DNA from 4 places in the Klebsiella sp. Sb-30 genome. Region 1 is predicted to be linked to each of the others. Evidence: predicted binding sites of a transcription regulator. Region 1 holds the regulator's gene; each other region holds the start of a gene.
The links. The regulator PurR, encoded in region 1, represses purine synthesis genes. The targets are predictions, from matches to a motif close to CANGCAAACGTTTGCNTG.
Positions count from the first base shown of each region.

Region 2: AC236I_RS23415 (NCS2 family permease) is a predicted target of PurR. The motif match lies at 1,089-1,106, and genes of this name have one in related genera.
Region 3: AC236I_RS19350 (nucleoside-specific channel-forming protein Tsx) is a predicted target of PurR. The motif match lies at 1,244-1,261, and genes of this name have one in related genera.
Region 4: AC236I_RS00485 (nucleobase:cation symporter-2 family protein) is a predicted target of PurR. The motif match lies at 1,122-1,139, and genes of this name have one in related genera.

Region 1 is NZ_CM172749.1:2,376,383-2,379,501, forward strand. Features, by position in the region: gene punC (purine nucleoside transporter PunC) at 1-98, opposite strand, end outside; gene punR (DNA-binding transcriptional activator PunR) at 208-1,119, shown strand; gene purR (HTH-type transcriptional repressor PurR) at 1,138-2,163, opposite strand; gene cydH (cytochrome bd-I oxidase subunit CydH) at 2,460-2,549, shown strand; gene AC236I_RS11140 (MFS transporter) at 2,713-3,119, shown strand, end outside.
Region 2 is NZ_CM172749.1:5,006,486-5,009,604, reverse strand. Features, by position in the region: gene AC236I_RS23420 (glutathione S-transferase family protein) at 162-827, shown strand; gene AC236I_RS23415 (NCS2 family permease) at 1,219-2,568, shown strand; gene AC236I_RS23410 (Na+/H+ antiporter) at 2,842-3,119, shown strand, end outside.
Region 3 is NZ_CM172749.1:4,133,983-4,137,101, forward strand. Features, by position in the region: gene nrdR (transcriptional regulator NrdR) at 1-416, opposite strand, end outside; gene AC236I_RS19345 (SadB/YajI family lipoprotein) at 565-1,107, shown strand; gene AC236I_RS19350 (nucleoside-specific channel-forming protein Tsx) at 1,401-2,285, shown strand; gene AC236I_RS19355 (helix-turn-helix transcriptional regulator) at 2,337-3,032, opposite strand; gene AC236I_RS19360 (VOC family protein) at 3,080-3,119, opposite strand, start outside.
Region 4 is NZ_CM172749.1:101,767-104,885, reverse strand. Features, by position in the region: gene gltS (sodium/glutamate symporter) at 1-904, opposite strand, end outside; gene AC236I_RS00485 (nucleobase:cation symporter-2 family protein) at 1,191-2,582, shown strand; gene AC236I_RS00480 (AsmA family protein) at 2,735-3,119, shown strand, end outside.

The DNA of each region.
Region 1 (3,119 bases):
ATGGCCGAAAAGGCCGGCAGATACATGTCGGTGGCGAGGAAACCCAGCACGCTGAGTCCCGCCAGCCACACTAAAAATCCTTTCCCGGGTTGTTGCATAACATTCTCTTATAGGTGCAGGTATGATGCCGCAGAGTGTAGGGAGTGCATTCTGGCTTGTGAAACGCTAATATTTGCTACATGCATTCAAAATTTTTGCAGGCAGAATATGTGGTCCGAATACTCACTCGAAGTTGTTGATGCTGTCGCCCGCAACGGCAGCTTTAGCGCAGCGGCTCAGGAGCTGCACCGCGTACCTTCGGCGGTCAGTTATACCGTACGTCAGCTGGAGGAGTGGCTGGCAGTACCGCTTTTTGAACGCCGCCATCGCGATGTCGAATTGACCCCCGCCGGGCTCTGGTTTTTACAGGAAGGACGATCTGTTATCAAAAAAATGCAGATCACTCGCCAGCAGTGTCAGCAGATAGCCAACGGCTGGCGCGGCCAGCTGTCGATAGCCGTAGACGACATTGTTAAACCGGCCCGTATGCGTCAGATGATTGTCGATTTTTATCGTCACTTTCCCGATGTCGAGCTGATTGTTTTTCAGGAGGTCTTCAACGGCGTCTGGGACGCGCTGGCCGACGGGCGCGTGGAACTGGCTATCGGGGCAACGCGTTCGATTCCGGTCGGGGGGCGCTACGCCTTTCGCGATATGGGGATGCTGAGCTGGCATTGCGTAGTGGCCAGCCATCACCCGCTGGCGCAGATGAACGGGCCACTGAGCGATGATGTGTTGCGCAACTGGCCGTCGCTGGTCCGGGAGGACACTTCCCGTTCGTTACCGAAACGCACGACCTGGCTACTGGACAACCAGAAAAGGGTAGTGGTGCCGGACTGGGAATCATCAGCTACCTGCCTCTCGGCGGGATTGTGCGTAGGAATGGTGCCGAGCCATTTTGCCCGCCCCTGGATTGACCGCGGTGAATGGACCGCGCTGGCGCTGGAAAACCCGTTCCCGGACGCCGCGTGCTGCCTGACCTGGCAGCAGAGCGACACGTCACCGGCGCTGTCGTGGCTGTTGGATTATCTGGGGGACAGCGAAACGTTGAACCGGGAGTGGCTGCGGGCGCCGGAGTAACCGGCGCCGCACGGGCGATCAGCGACGATAATCGACGAACGGGCCGTCTACGACGGAGCGACGCTCTACCAGCCGCGGGTGAACCTCAATAGATTGCGACTCTTCACGCTTGTTGACGATACGATCCATCAGCATATTGAAGGCCGCTTCCCCCAGCGAATCTTTCGGCTGGTGGATGGTGGTCAGCGCCGGGCTGAAATAGCGGGCGTTACGCACGTTATCATACCCGATCAGCGAAATGTCCTGCGGCACGCGCAGTCCCATCTCATCCGCAGCACAGATTGCGCCCATCGCCATGATGTCGCCGCCGCAGAAGACCGCCGTCGGGCGATGCTGCTGGCTGAGGATCTGCTGCATGGCGCGGTAGCCGGATTCAGGCTCGAAGTCGCCCTGAACAATCCAGCTTTCCGGAACGGCGATCTGCGCTTCTTCCATGGCTTTCATAAAGCCCGCCAGGCGGCCGGCGCCGGTATTACGCTCCAGCGGACCCGGGATCACGCCGATTTCACGGTGGCCGCGTTCCACCAGATAGCGACCGGCCATATAGCCGCCTTCGAAGGCGTTATCGATGACCGAATCGGTGAAGTCGGCTTTGGATTCACCCCAGTCCATTACCACCATCGGAATATGGCGGTACTCTTCCAGCATGCTGAGCACCGATTCCGGATATTCAGAACACATAACCAGCAGGCCGTCGACGCGCTTTTGCGCCATCATCGACAGGTAGGCCTGCTGTTTTTCGAGATCGTTCCACGCATTGCCCAGAATCAGGGTATAGCCTTTCTGGAAACAGCTCTTTTCTACGGCTTCAATAATCTCAGCGAAATAGGCCGCTTCGCTGCTGGTGGCCAGCAGGCCAATCGATTTGGTGTGATTAACCTTCAGGCTGCGAGCAACGGCACTGGGGGAGTAGTGCAGCTCTTTGATCGCCGCCCACACGGCGTTGCGGGTTTCTTCCGCCACGAAACGGGTTTTGTTAATTACATGTGACACTGTTGTAGTGGAAACGTTTGCGCGCTTCGCTACATCTTTAATTGTTGCCATTACTTCTCACTCCAGACCTTGACCTGATCGTCTGATTATCGATACGTAAACGTTTGCCTATACACACCCTGAATACAATTTTCAACATTGCATCACGTCGGGAAAACGACACAGAACGACAGGAAGGGGTCAATGGCCGATACGCTTTCAAATTAGCGTGGGATTTTGTCCGATCTTGCGGCAAAGGGGAAGAGCAAAAATGTGCATCACCCTAAAACATGGAAGATTTTTGCGCTATATTGTGCAAAAATGAGCAAGCTCACTTTTCATGTGGGGATAACTGGGGGGAAAAATTGATGGATACAGATTTAAAGTTTTCGCTGACGACAACGATTATTGTCCTGGGTCTCATCGTGGCCGCCGGCCTGACAGCGGTGCTGCACTGATTTATCCGGGGGAGAGGCCTCTTTCCCCCGACATCCCGCCATTATTATCAATTTCGCAAAAATCTTTTGCCATTTCGTTTACTTTTGTTTTTTTGTGATTGATGTCATGCTTTTGACTTCTGATGAGATACCGTCGCCGATGGCGGTCTGCTGGAGTCATTGAATGAAAATCAACTTTCCCTTGTTAGCGCTGGCGATAGGCGCGTTTGGTATTGGCACCACGGAGTTTTCCCCGATGGGGCTGCTGCCGGTAATTGCCAAAGGCGTCGACGTGTCAATTCCGGCGGCGGGAATGCTGATCAGCGCTTATGCGATCGGCGTGATGGTCGGGGCGCCGCTGATGACTTTGCTGCTCTCTCATCGCGCGCGCAGAAATGCGCTGATTTTTCTGATGGCGATCTTTACGCTGGGTAACGTCCTCTCCTCAATGGCGCCGGATTACACCACGCTGTTGATTTCGCGCATTATCACCAGCCTTAACCACGGCGCTTTCTTCGGCCTCGGTTCGGTGGTGGCGGCGAGCGTGGTGCCAAAACACAAACAGGCCAGTGCGGTGGCGACCATGTTCAT
Region 2 (3,119 bases), 2.6 Mb from region 1:
TCACCTCGGTATTGCGCAAGATGTTGATGGAGGTTCCGGATTGCGCCGACAACTTAATTGTGGCACAGCCCGGCTTTTTCACCCGTTTATTTCGGCGAAATTTTTCCGCCAATCGCCGTCAGTTCCTATAGTTAATTTGAACGAATTACGGGAGGACCTCCATGCTGACGGTACATCATCTCAATCAATCGCGATCCCAGCGCGTGCTGTGGGCGCTTGAAGAACTCCAGTTGCCTTATCGCATTGTCAGCTACCAGCGGGAAAAAAATATGCTGGCGCCGCCAGCGTTAAAGCAGATCCACCCGCTCGGAAAATCCCCGGTGGTGGAAGATAACGGCAACGTGCTGGCGGAATCGGGCGCCATCCTGGAGTACCTGCAGGAAACCTACGATAGCGACCAACGGTTCAGACCGCAGGCGATGGCGGATAAGCTGCAATACCGTTTCTGGCTGCACTATGCCGAGGGTTCACTGATGCCGCTGATGTTGATGAAACTGGTGTTTGCCAGCCTCGGTAAACCGCCCATTCCGCTCGGAATGCGCACGCTGGGCAATGCCCTGGGCAAAGGGGTACAGAAGGCCTGGCTGGACCGGCAAATCGCCACGCACGCTCGCTATATTGAGGATCATCTCTCCCGTCAGCCGTGGTTTGCCGGCGCGCAGCTCAGCATGGCCGATATCCAGATGAGCTTTCCGGTCATGGCGCTGCTGGCGCGCGGCGGCATCAAGGATCTGCCGCGGATCGGACAGTGGGTGCAGCGTATAGAGCAACGTCCGGCCTGGCAGAAAGCGATTGAACGCGGCGGCCCGTTCACCCTGCCGGAATGAGGTAGTGATTTTTGTGATGACCGCGGTGAATTGCTATCAGCGCAATACAAAAATGTTACCGGATTGCGCATAGACGACAACGTTTGCGCATCGGCTGGTTATTTCATGAACGCCATAAGCAAAATTTAGCGAATTAACACAAACTTCAGTTGAAAAGGCCCGTCTAAAGGCTGGATAATCGTTTGCCTTTGTATTTTGCTCGCTATTTATCCCTGTTCTGGGGGGAGCAAATACATTCTGACCACCGTTATTGTATGCGCGGAGTTAAACGTTTGCTTTTTTGCAGCCCCCCTGGCGCTGCGAGGTCGCACAAGGAGATCGCGTTTAGCTGGCAGTGGATGGTCCACCACGCATACGGACGAACGATTAAAATTTTCAGGGGAAGTTTTCTATGTCTACGCCTTCAGCGCGTACCGGCGGTTCATTAGACGCCTGGTTTAAAATTTCAGCTCGTGGCAGCTCCGTTCGTCAGGAGATTGTTGCCGGTTTAACCACCTTCCTGGCGATGGTGTACTCGGTCATTGTTGTCCCGGGCATGTTGGGTAAAGCCGGGTTTCCTCCGGCAGCCGTGTTCGTCTCCACTTGTCTGGTCGCCGGCGTAGGCTCTCTGGTGATGGGGCTGTGGGCAAACCTGCCGCTGGCCATCGGCTGTGCTATTTCGCTGACCGCGTTCACCGCCTTCAGCCTGGTGCTGGGGCAGCACATCAGTATTCCGGTTGCGCTGGGCGCCGTGTTCCTGATGGGCGTGCTGTTTACCATTATCTCCGCCACCGGTATTCGTAGCTGGATCCTGCGCAATTTACCGCAGGGCGTTGCGCACGGCACCGGGATAGGTATCGGCCTGTTTCTGCTGCTGATCGCCGCCAACGGCGTGGGCCTGGTGATTAAAAACCCGCTGGACGGTTTGCCGGTGGCGCTGGGTCACTTCAACAGCTTCCCGGTGATTATGTCGCTGGTGGGGCTGGCGGTGATTATTGGTCTCGAAAAAATGAAAGTGCCGGGCGGTATTCTGCTGACCATTATCGGCATTTCGATCGTCGGGCTGATTTTTGACCCGAGCGTTCATTTCTCCGGTATTTTCGCGATGCCGTCGCTGAGCGACGACAAAGGCAACTCGCTGATTGGCAGCCTCGATATCATCGGCGCGCTGAACCCGGTAGTTCTGCCAAGCGTTCTGGCGCTGGTGATGACGGCGGTATTTGATGCCACCGGCACTATTCGCGCCGTGGCGGGGCAGGCAAACCTGCTGGATAAAGACGGGCAGATTATCAACGGCGGTAAAGCCTTGACCACCGACTCCCTGAGCAGCGTCTTCTCCGGCGTGGTCGGGGCGGCGCCGGCGGCGGTGTATATCGAATCCGCGGCAGGTACTGCGGCGGGCGGCAAAACCGGCCTCACCGCGGTGACCGTTGGCGTGCTGTTCCTGCTGATTCTGTTCCTCTCCCCGCTCTCTTATCTGGTACCTGCGTATGCCACGGCGCCAGCGCTGATGTACGTCGGTCTGCTGATGCTGAGCAACGTGGCGAAAATCGATTTTAATGATTTCGTCGATGCGATGGCCGGGCTTATCACCGCGGTCTTTATTGTGCTGACCTGTAACATCGTAACCGGCATCATGATTGGCTTTGCCGCCCTGGTCATTGGCCGTCTGGTGTCCGGCGAGTGGCGCAAGCTGAATCTGGGAACCGTTATCATCGCGGCCGCGCTGGTGATCTTCTACGCCGGTGGGTGGGCTATTTAAGCTTTTCTTGCGAATAGCGGGCGGCTCAGGCCGCCCGCTTTATTTTTAAGCCACATCCTGTTTCCTTTTGCGTTAATCTGAGTAGCGTATTATCCAGAGACATGACGCCTCCGGTGTATACCCGTCATACTTCAAGTTGCATGAGCGTTGGCTGTCCTCGCTCACCCCAGCCACTTACTTCAGTAAGTTCCTGGGGATTCCCTGCGTCGCCGCCTGCCTGCAACTCGAATTATTGAGGGTATAAAATAAGAAAACCCAGCAAACAGGGAACACATGGAAATATTCTTCACCATACTCATTATGACCCTCGTGGTCTCTCTCTCCGGGGTGGTTACACGCGTACTGCCCTTTCAGGTTCCACTACCACTGATGCAAATCGCCATTGGCGCGCTGTTGGCGTGGCCGACGTTTGGTTTGCATGTTGAATTCGACCCCGAGCTGTTCCTGGTCCTGTTTATCCCGCCGCTGCTTTTTGCCGACGGCTGGAAGACGCCGACCCGTGAATTTATTGAGCACGGACGAGAAATCCTCGGGCTGGCGCTGGCGCTGGT
Region 3 (3,119 bases), 1.8 Mb from region 1:
TCTTTGATATCTTCAAAACTGCGATAGACGGAAGCAAAGCGGATATAGGCAACTTTATCGAGCTTTTTCAGCTGCTCCATCACCAGGTTGCCGATCATTTTGCTCGGGACTTCGCGCTCACCGGTACCGCGTAAATGGGTTTTGATATGATTGAGCGCCATTTCCACATCATCGGCGCTGACCGGCCGTTTTTCCAACGCTTTCAGCATTCCGCTGCGCAGCTTATCTTCATTGAAGGGCTCCCGCACATCGTTGCTCTTGACCACACGCGGCATCACCAGCTCTGCCACCTCGAAGGTGGTGAAACGTTCGTTACAAACCAGGCACTGCCGACGACGACGCACAGAAGAGCCCTCACCCACCAGACGAGAGTCGATCACTTTGGTATCTACGGCGAAACAGAAAGGGCAATGCATAGCGCGTCCTGACAGGAAGTTAAACTGACGGGTAGTTTACCGCGAAGTGCCCCGACAACAAAGAAAGAGCTTTTGAGACAAAGGATCTATGGCTCGTGGACGGAGACGATCTACCATAAAGTATCCCCTGAAAACGGAATCCATGACCATGACAAGACGTTATTTGAAGCTGGCGATGCTGACCACGCTGTTCACACTCAGCGCCTGCGCGCAGCAAAGCGAAGTCCGTCAAATGCATGAAAGCGTAAGCACCTTGAGCAAAGAGATGACTCAGCTTAATCAGCAGACGGTGAAAATTAGCCAGCAAAACGCTCTGAATGCGAAATCCACCAGCGGCGTTTATCTTTTGCCCGGCGCCAGGACTCCGGCGCGCCTCGAAAGCCAAATCGGCACATTGCGTATGTCGCTGCGTGATATTGCCGCCGACGCCGACGGTACCCGCCTGACGCTGCGTATTCAGGGGGAATCAAACGACCCGCTACCGGCGTTTAGCGCCACCGTTGCCTGGGGGCAAATCAGCGGCACCACGCAGAATTATCAGGAAGTTAACGTGCACGATCGGTTGATTAGCGCCCCCGCCAGCATCCTGGCGCCGAGCGACGTTGATATTCCGCTACGTCTGAACGGCATCACGCCGGAACAGCTCGGCTTCCTGCGCATTCACGATATCCAGCCCGCCACCGCACAATAATCTCCTTCACCGGGTGTCGCCGACACCCGGGCCCCCCGTCCAGAAATCCATTTACAATTTTTCTAAACAGTTCAGTAAAAATTGACTGTATGGATGAATTTCAGTGGCATTCTGTCAGGAAATGCATAGAATCGTGAACGCAATCGATTACGTATGTTTACGTTATGTGAAACAACACGTATTTTTGTGAGCAATGATTTCTATAATAGACCCCCACAGAAAGACGAAATATTTAGAAACGCTTCGGCAACGTTCTTAACGCCTTTTGGCTTAATTTAAACAGTGGCATCATTATGAAAAAAACATTACTGGCAGCAGGCGCCGTACTGGCGCTGTCCACATCGTTCACTGCTGGCGCGGCAGAAAACGAAAAACCGCAGTACCTGTCTGATTGGTGGCACCAGAGTGTAAACGTGGTGGGTAGCTACCACACCCGTTTTGGACCGCAAATCCGTAACGATACCTATCTGGAATACGAAGCGTTTGCTAAAAAAGACTGGTTTGATTTCTATGGCTATATCGATGCGCCGGTGTTCTTTGGTGGCAACAGCACGGCAAAAGGTATCTGGAACAACGGTTCTCCGCTGTTTATGGAAATCGAACCGCGTTTCTCTATCGATAAGCTGACCAACACCGATCTCAGCTTCGGCCCGTTCAAAGAGTGGTATTTCGCGAACAACTATATCTACGATATGGGTCGTAACGATTCTCAGGAGCAGAGCACCTGGTATATGGGTCTGGGTACCGATATCGATACCGGTCTGCCGATGAGCCTGTCTCTGAACGTCTATGCGAAATATCAGTGGCAGAACTATGGCGCATCCAACGAAAACGAATGGGACGGCTACCGTTTCAAAGTGAAATACTTTGTCCCGCTGACCGACCTGTGGGGCGGCTCGCTGAGCTACATCGGCTTCACCAACTTTGACTGGGGTTCCGATCTGGGCGATGACAACTTCTATGACATGAACGGCAAGCACGCGCGCACCAGCAACTCCATCGCCTCCAGCCACATCCTGGCGCTGAACTACGCGCACTGGCACTACTCCGTTGTGGCCCGTTACTGGCATAACGGCGGTCAGTGGGCCGATGATGCGAAGCTCAACTTCGGCGATGGCGACTTCAACGTACGCTCTACCGGCTGGGGTGGTTACTTCGTGGTGGGTTACAACTTCTAATCCTGCCTGATGGTCCCCGGCCTCTGCGCCGGGGATATCGATTGACGCGCATTATGGCTCACGCTCCTCGCACCTCACCTTACGCAGAAAATCACTCAATGAACGATCGGCCCGCTCGCTGAAAAGGCGCCCGGTAGCAGCCACGTCCAGGCAGCGATCGAGACGAAAGCAGCGGTAATCGTCGCGGAGCTCGCACCAGCTCACCAGCAGCCAGCGTTCGCCCCAGAAAAAGAGCCCCAGCGGCAGCACTTCGCGCTGCGACACCTTTCCCGCTTCGTCGCGGTAGTGCAGCGCCAGCACCCGCTGACCGGAAACCGCCCGATGCACCAGATCAAACTGTGCCTTACTGTAGCCCTGGGCGCCAAAATCCGGCGCAAATAGCCGCGATTGTTCGGCCTTACGCCGACTCTCCTCAGGTAAAATCGCGAGCATCTTTTCCCGAGCCGACTCCAGCGCCTGGGACAGCGATTCGCCCCCCCAGGTTTGCAGCAGCCGAATCGCGGCCACCAGCGCTTCCGACTCCTGGGTCGTCAGCATCAGAGGCGGTAAGCTGTAGCCTGCCAGCAGGCGATATCCGCTTCCGGCCTCCCCCTCCACCGGCACGCCGGAGAGCGACAGGTCGCGGATATCCCGGTAGATGGTGCGCTCCGATACGCCGAGCCGCTCCGCCAGCAGTCCGGCGGTGGTTAATCTTCTCCCCCGCAGGATCTGCACGATTTGAAAAAGGCGGTCGGCGCGTCGGCTCATTTTTAGCTTATCTCATGGTCAGGCCCGTCCCGCAGGCGTCAAACGCATTAATGGGACAGGTGTTTAGGTTGATGGAGGCCAATCCGG
Region 4 (3,119 bases), 2.3 Mb from region 1:
GCGAAGCCAGCTCCCACAGCTTCAGGCTCATCAGAGCCATGGCGAGGAACAGCGACAGGCTAACGTTGCCCAGCACCGATACCGCACGCTCAAACACGCGATAGAAACCTAACAGCGCCAGACCGTTGCTGAGGATCACCCCGATAAACAGTACGCAGACAAAAGTGGGCAGTTCAAAGACGGTGCCCGTCAGCAGTTGCGCAACCACCCTCCCTACCGTCAGGCAGATGGCGATTAAGGCGATGCTCTCAATCAGCACCAGCGAGGTGATCATGCGGCCCATATCCGGTTTTTCGAAGGCGGTTGGCGCCAGCTGATCATCCGGCGTTCCGTCCGGTGAAGAAGAGTGTTTAACCAGATAGCGCGCCACCGGGCCGCCAATCAACCCACCCAGCACCAGACCAAAGGTGGCGCACGCCATTGCGACTTCGGTGGCGTTGGCAAAGCCGTAGCGTTCAACAAACAGCTTACTCCACGCGGCGCCGGTGCCATGGCCGCCAGACAGGGTAATGGAGCCAGCCAGCAGCCCCATCAGCGGGTCCAGTCCTAACAGCTTCGCCATCCCGATGCCGAGGGCGTTTTGCAGCAGCAGCAGTCCCACCACCACAATCAGGAAGGTACCCACCACTTTGCCGCCGGCCCGCAGGCTGGAGAGATTTGCGTTCAGACCGATGGTCGCAAAGAACGCCATCATCAGCGGGTCTTTCAGACTCATATCAAAGTCGATTTCCCAACCCATGCTTTTTTTCAGCACCAGCAGCGCCAGCGCCACCAGCAGGCCGCCCGCAACGGGTTCAGGGATGGTGTATTTTTTCAGGAAGGGGACATTCTGCACGAGTTGTCTGCCCAACAGCAGCACCAATGTTGCGGCAACGAGCGTCGATAAGGTATCGAGATGAAACATAAAAAGAGCTCCTTAAAGGCGCATGATCCATTCACACGCGTCGGTATTCCCGGTGTCGATTACTTCTCATCTTGAGGAATCGGACGGGGATTTTAAGCAGAACCGCGCAAAAAATGACAGGAAAAGATATTTTGTTTTGATATTGATGCGATCAAGCATACAAAATGTTAATTAATGTCCCCCCCCGGTTAGTTGTATAAATATTTCTCAGCAAACGCTGGCAAACGTTTGCTTTTGTACTACAGTCCGATAAAATTCCCGCTTTGCCACCTTGGGATTGTTTGTGATGTCCGTTAACACCGCCGAGTCAGAAGCTGCGCAACCGGTTGCGCATAAAACAACCAGCGAATTAATCTACCGCCTCGAAGACCGCCCGCCGCTGCCGCAAACCCTGTTCGCCGCCTTTCAGCATCTGCTGGCGATGTTTGTCGCGGTCATCACGCCGGCGCTGTTAATCTGTCAGGCGCTGGGCCTTCCGGCTCAGGACACTCAGCACATCATCAGTATGTCGCTGTTCGCCTCCGGTGTGGCATCCATCATTCAGATTAAAGCCTGGGGACCGGTCGGTTCCGGGCTGCTCTCGATTCAGGGCACCAGCTTTAACTTCGTCGCCCCGCTTATTATGGGCGGTACCGCGCTGAAAACCGGTGGCGCCGACGTGCCGACGATGATGGCCGCGCTGTTCGGCACCCTGATGCTGGCAAGCTGCACGGAAATGGTCATCTCGCGCGTCCTGCACCTGGCCCGACGGGTTATTACCCCGCTGGTCTCCGGGGTCGTGGTGATGATTATCGGCCTGTCGCTGATTCAGGTCGGGCTGACCTCCATTGGCGGTGGCTACTCGGCCATGGCCGACCATACCTTCGGCGCGCCGAAAAACCTGCTGCTGGCGGGTATCGTTCTGGCGCTAATCATTATTCTTAACCGCCAGCGCAACCCGTATCTGCGTATCGCGTCGCTGGTGATCGCCATGGCGGCAGGTTATCTGGCGGCCTGGCTGCTCGATATGCTGCCGGCCAACAGCGCACCGGCGAACGACAGTCTGATTACCGTGCCCACCCCGCTCTATTACGGTCTGGGCATCGACTGGAGCCTGCTGCTGCCGCTGATGCTGGTCTTTATGATCACCTCGCTGGAAACCATCGGCGATATCACCGCCACGTCTGACGTGTCGGAACAGCCGGTCTCCGGTCCGCTGTATATGAAGCGCCTGAAAGGCGGCGTGCTGGCTAACGGCCTGAACTCCTTTGTCTCCGCCGTCTTTAATACCTTCCCGAACTCCTGCTTCGGCCAGAATAACGGCGTGATTCAGTTGACCGGTGTCGCCAGCCGCTATGTCGGCTTCGTGGTGGCGCTGATGCTGATCGTGCTGGGCCTGTTCCCGGCGGTCAGCGGCTTTGTCCAGCATATTCCGGAACCGGTGCTCGGCGGCGCAACGCTGGTAATGTTCGGTACTATCGCCGCATCCGGGGTACGTATCGTCTCCCGCGAACCGCTGAACCGCCGTGCGATTCTGATTATCGCCCTGTCGCTGGCTGTGGGCCTCGGCGTCTCCCAGCAGCCGCTGATCCTGCAGTTTGCCCCCGACTGGCTGAAGAACCTGCTCTCCTCAGGGATTGCCGCCGGCGGTATTACGGCGATTGTGCTGAATCTGGTCTTCCCGCCAGAGAAAAGCTGATTCTCCCCCGCTCCCCGGTCGCGCGCGGCCGGGGCAGCCTGAAGCCTGACCCTCCTGGCCCCTCACATCATCTGATTACACAATTCCTGTCTTGAGGATTGCGCATAATTCGGGCATAACAGCCTTATGTGCCTCGCTCAGGATGTAAGACCATGAAATTTCCTGGAAAGTTGATTCTCTGGCTGCTGACCGCCCTGCTGGTCGTCATCGTTGCCGCCTGGTTCCTGCTACAGACCCACTGGGGCTCGCGTCAGGCCAGCGCCTGGCTGAGCGAGGGCACCGGCTGGCAGGTCTCCTTCGACGCGATGGATCACAGTTTCTCTTCACCTCTCCACCTGCAACTGCAAAATGTCACTTTCGGGCGCGACGGCAAACCGCCGACGCTGGTCGCTAAAACGGTGGATATTGGCTTCAGTACCCGCCAGTTCAGCGATCCGCTGCACGCCGACGAGATTGTGCTGAGCGACGGGACGTTAAATCTCTCGCCGTCCTCCGCTTCTTTACCCTTTGCCGCCGATCGTCTGCAGTTGCGCAATA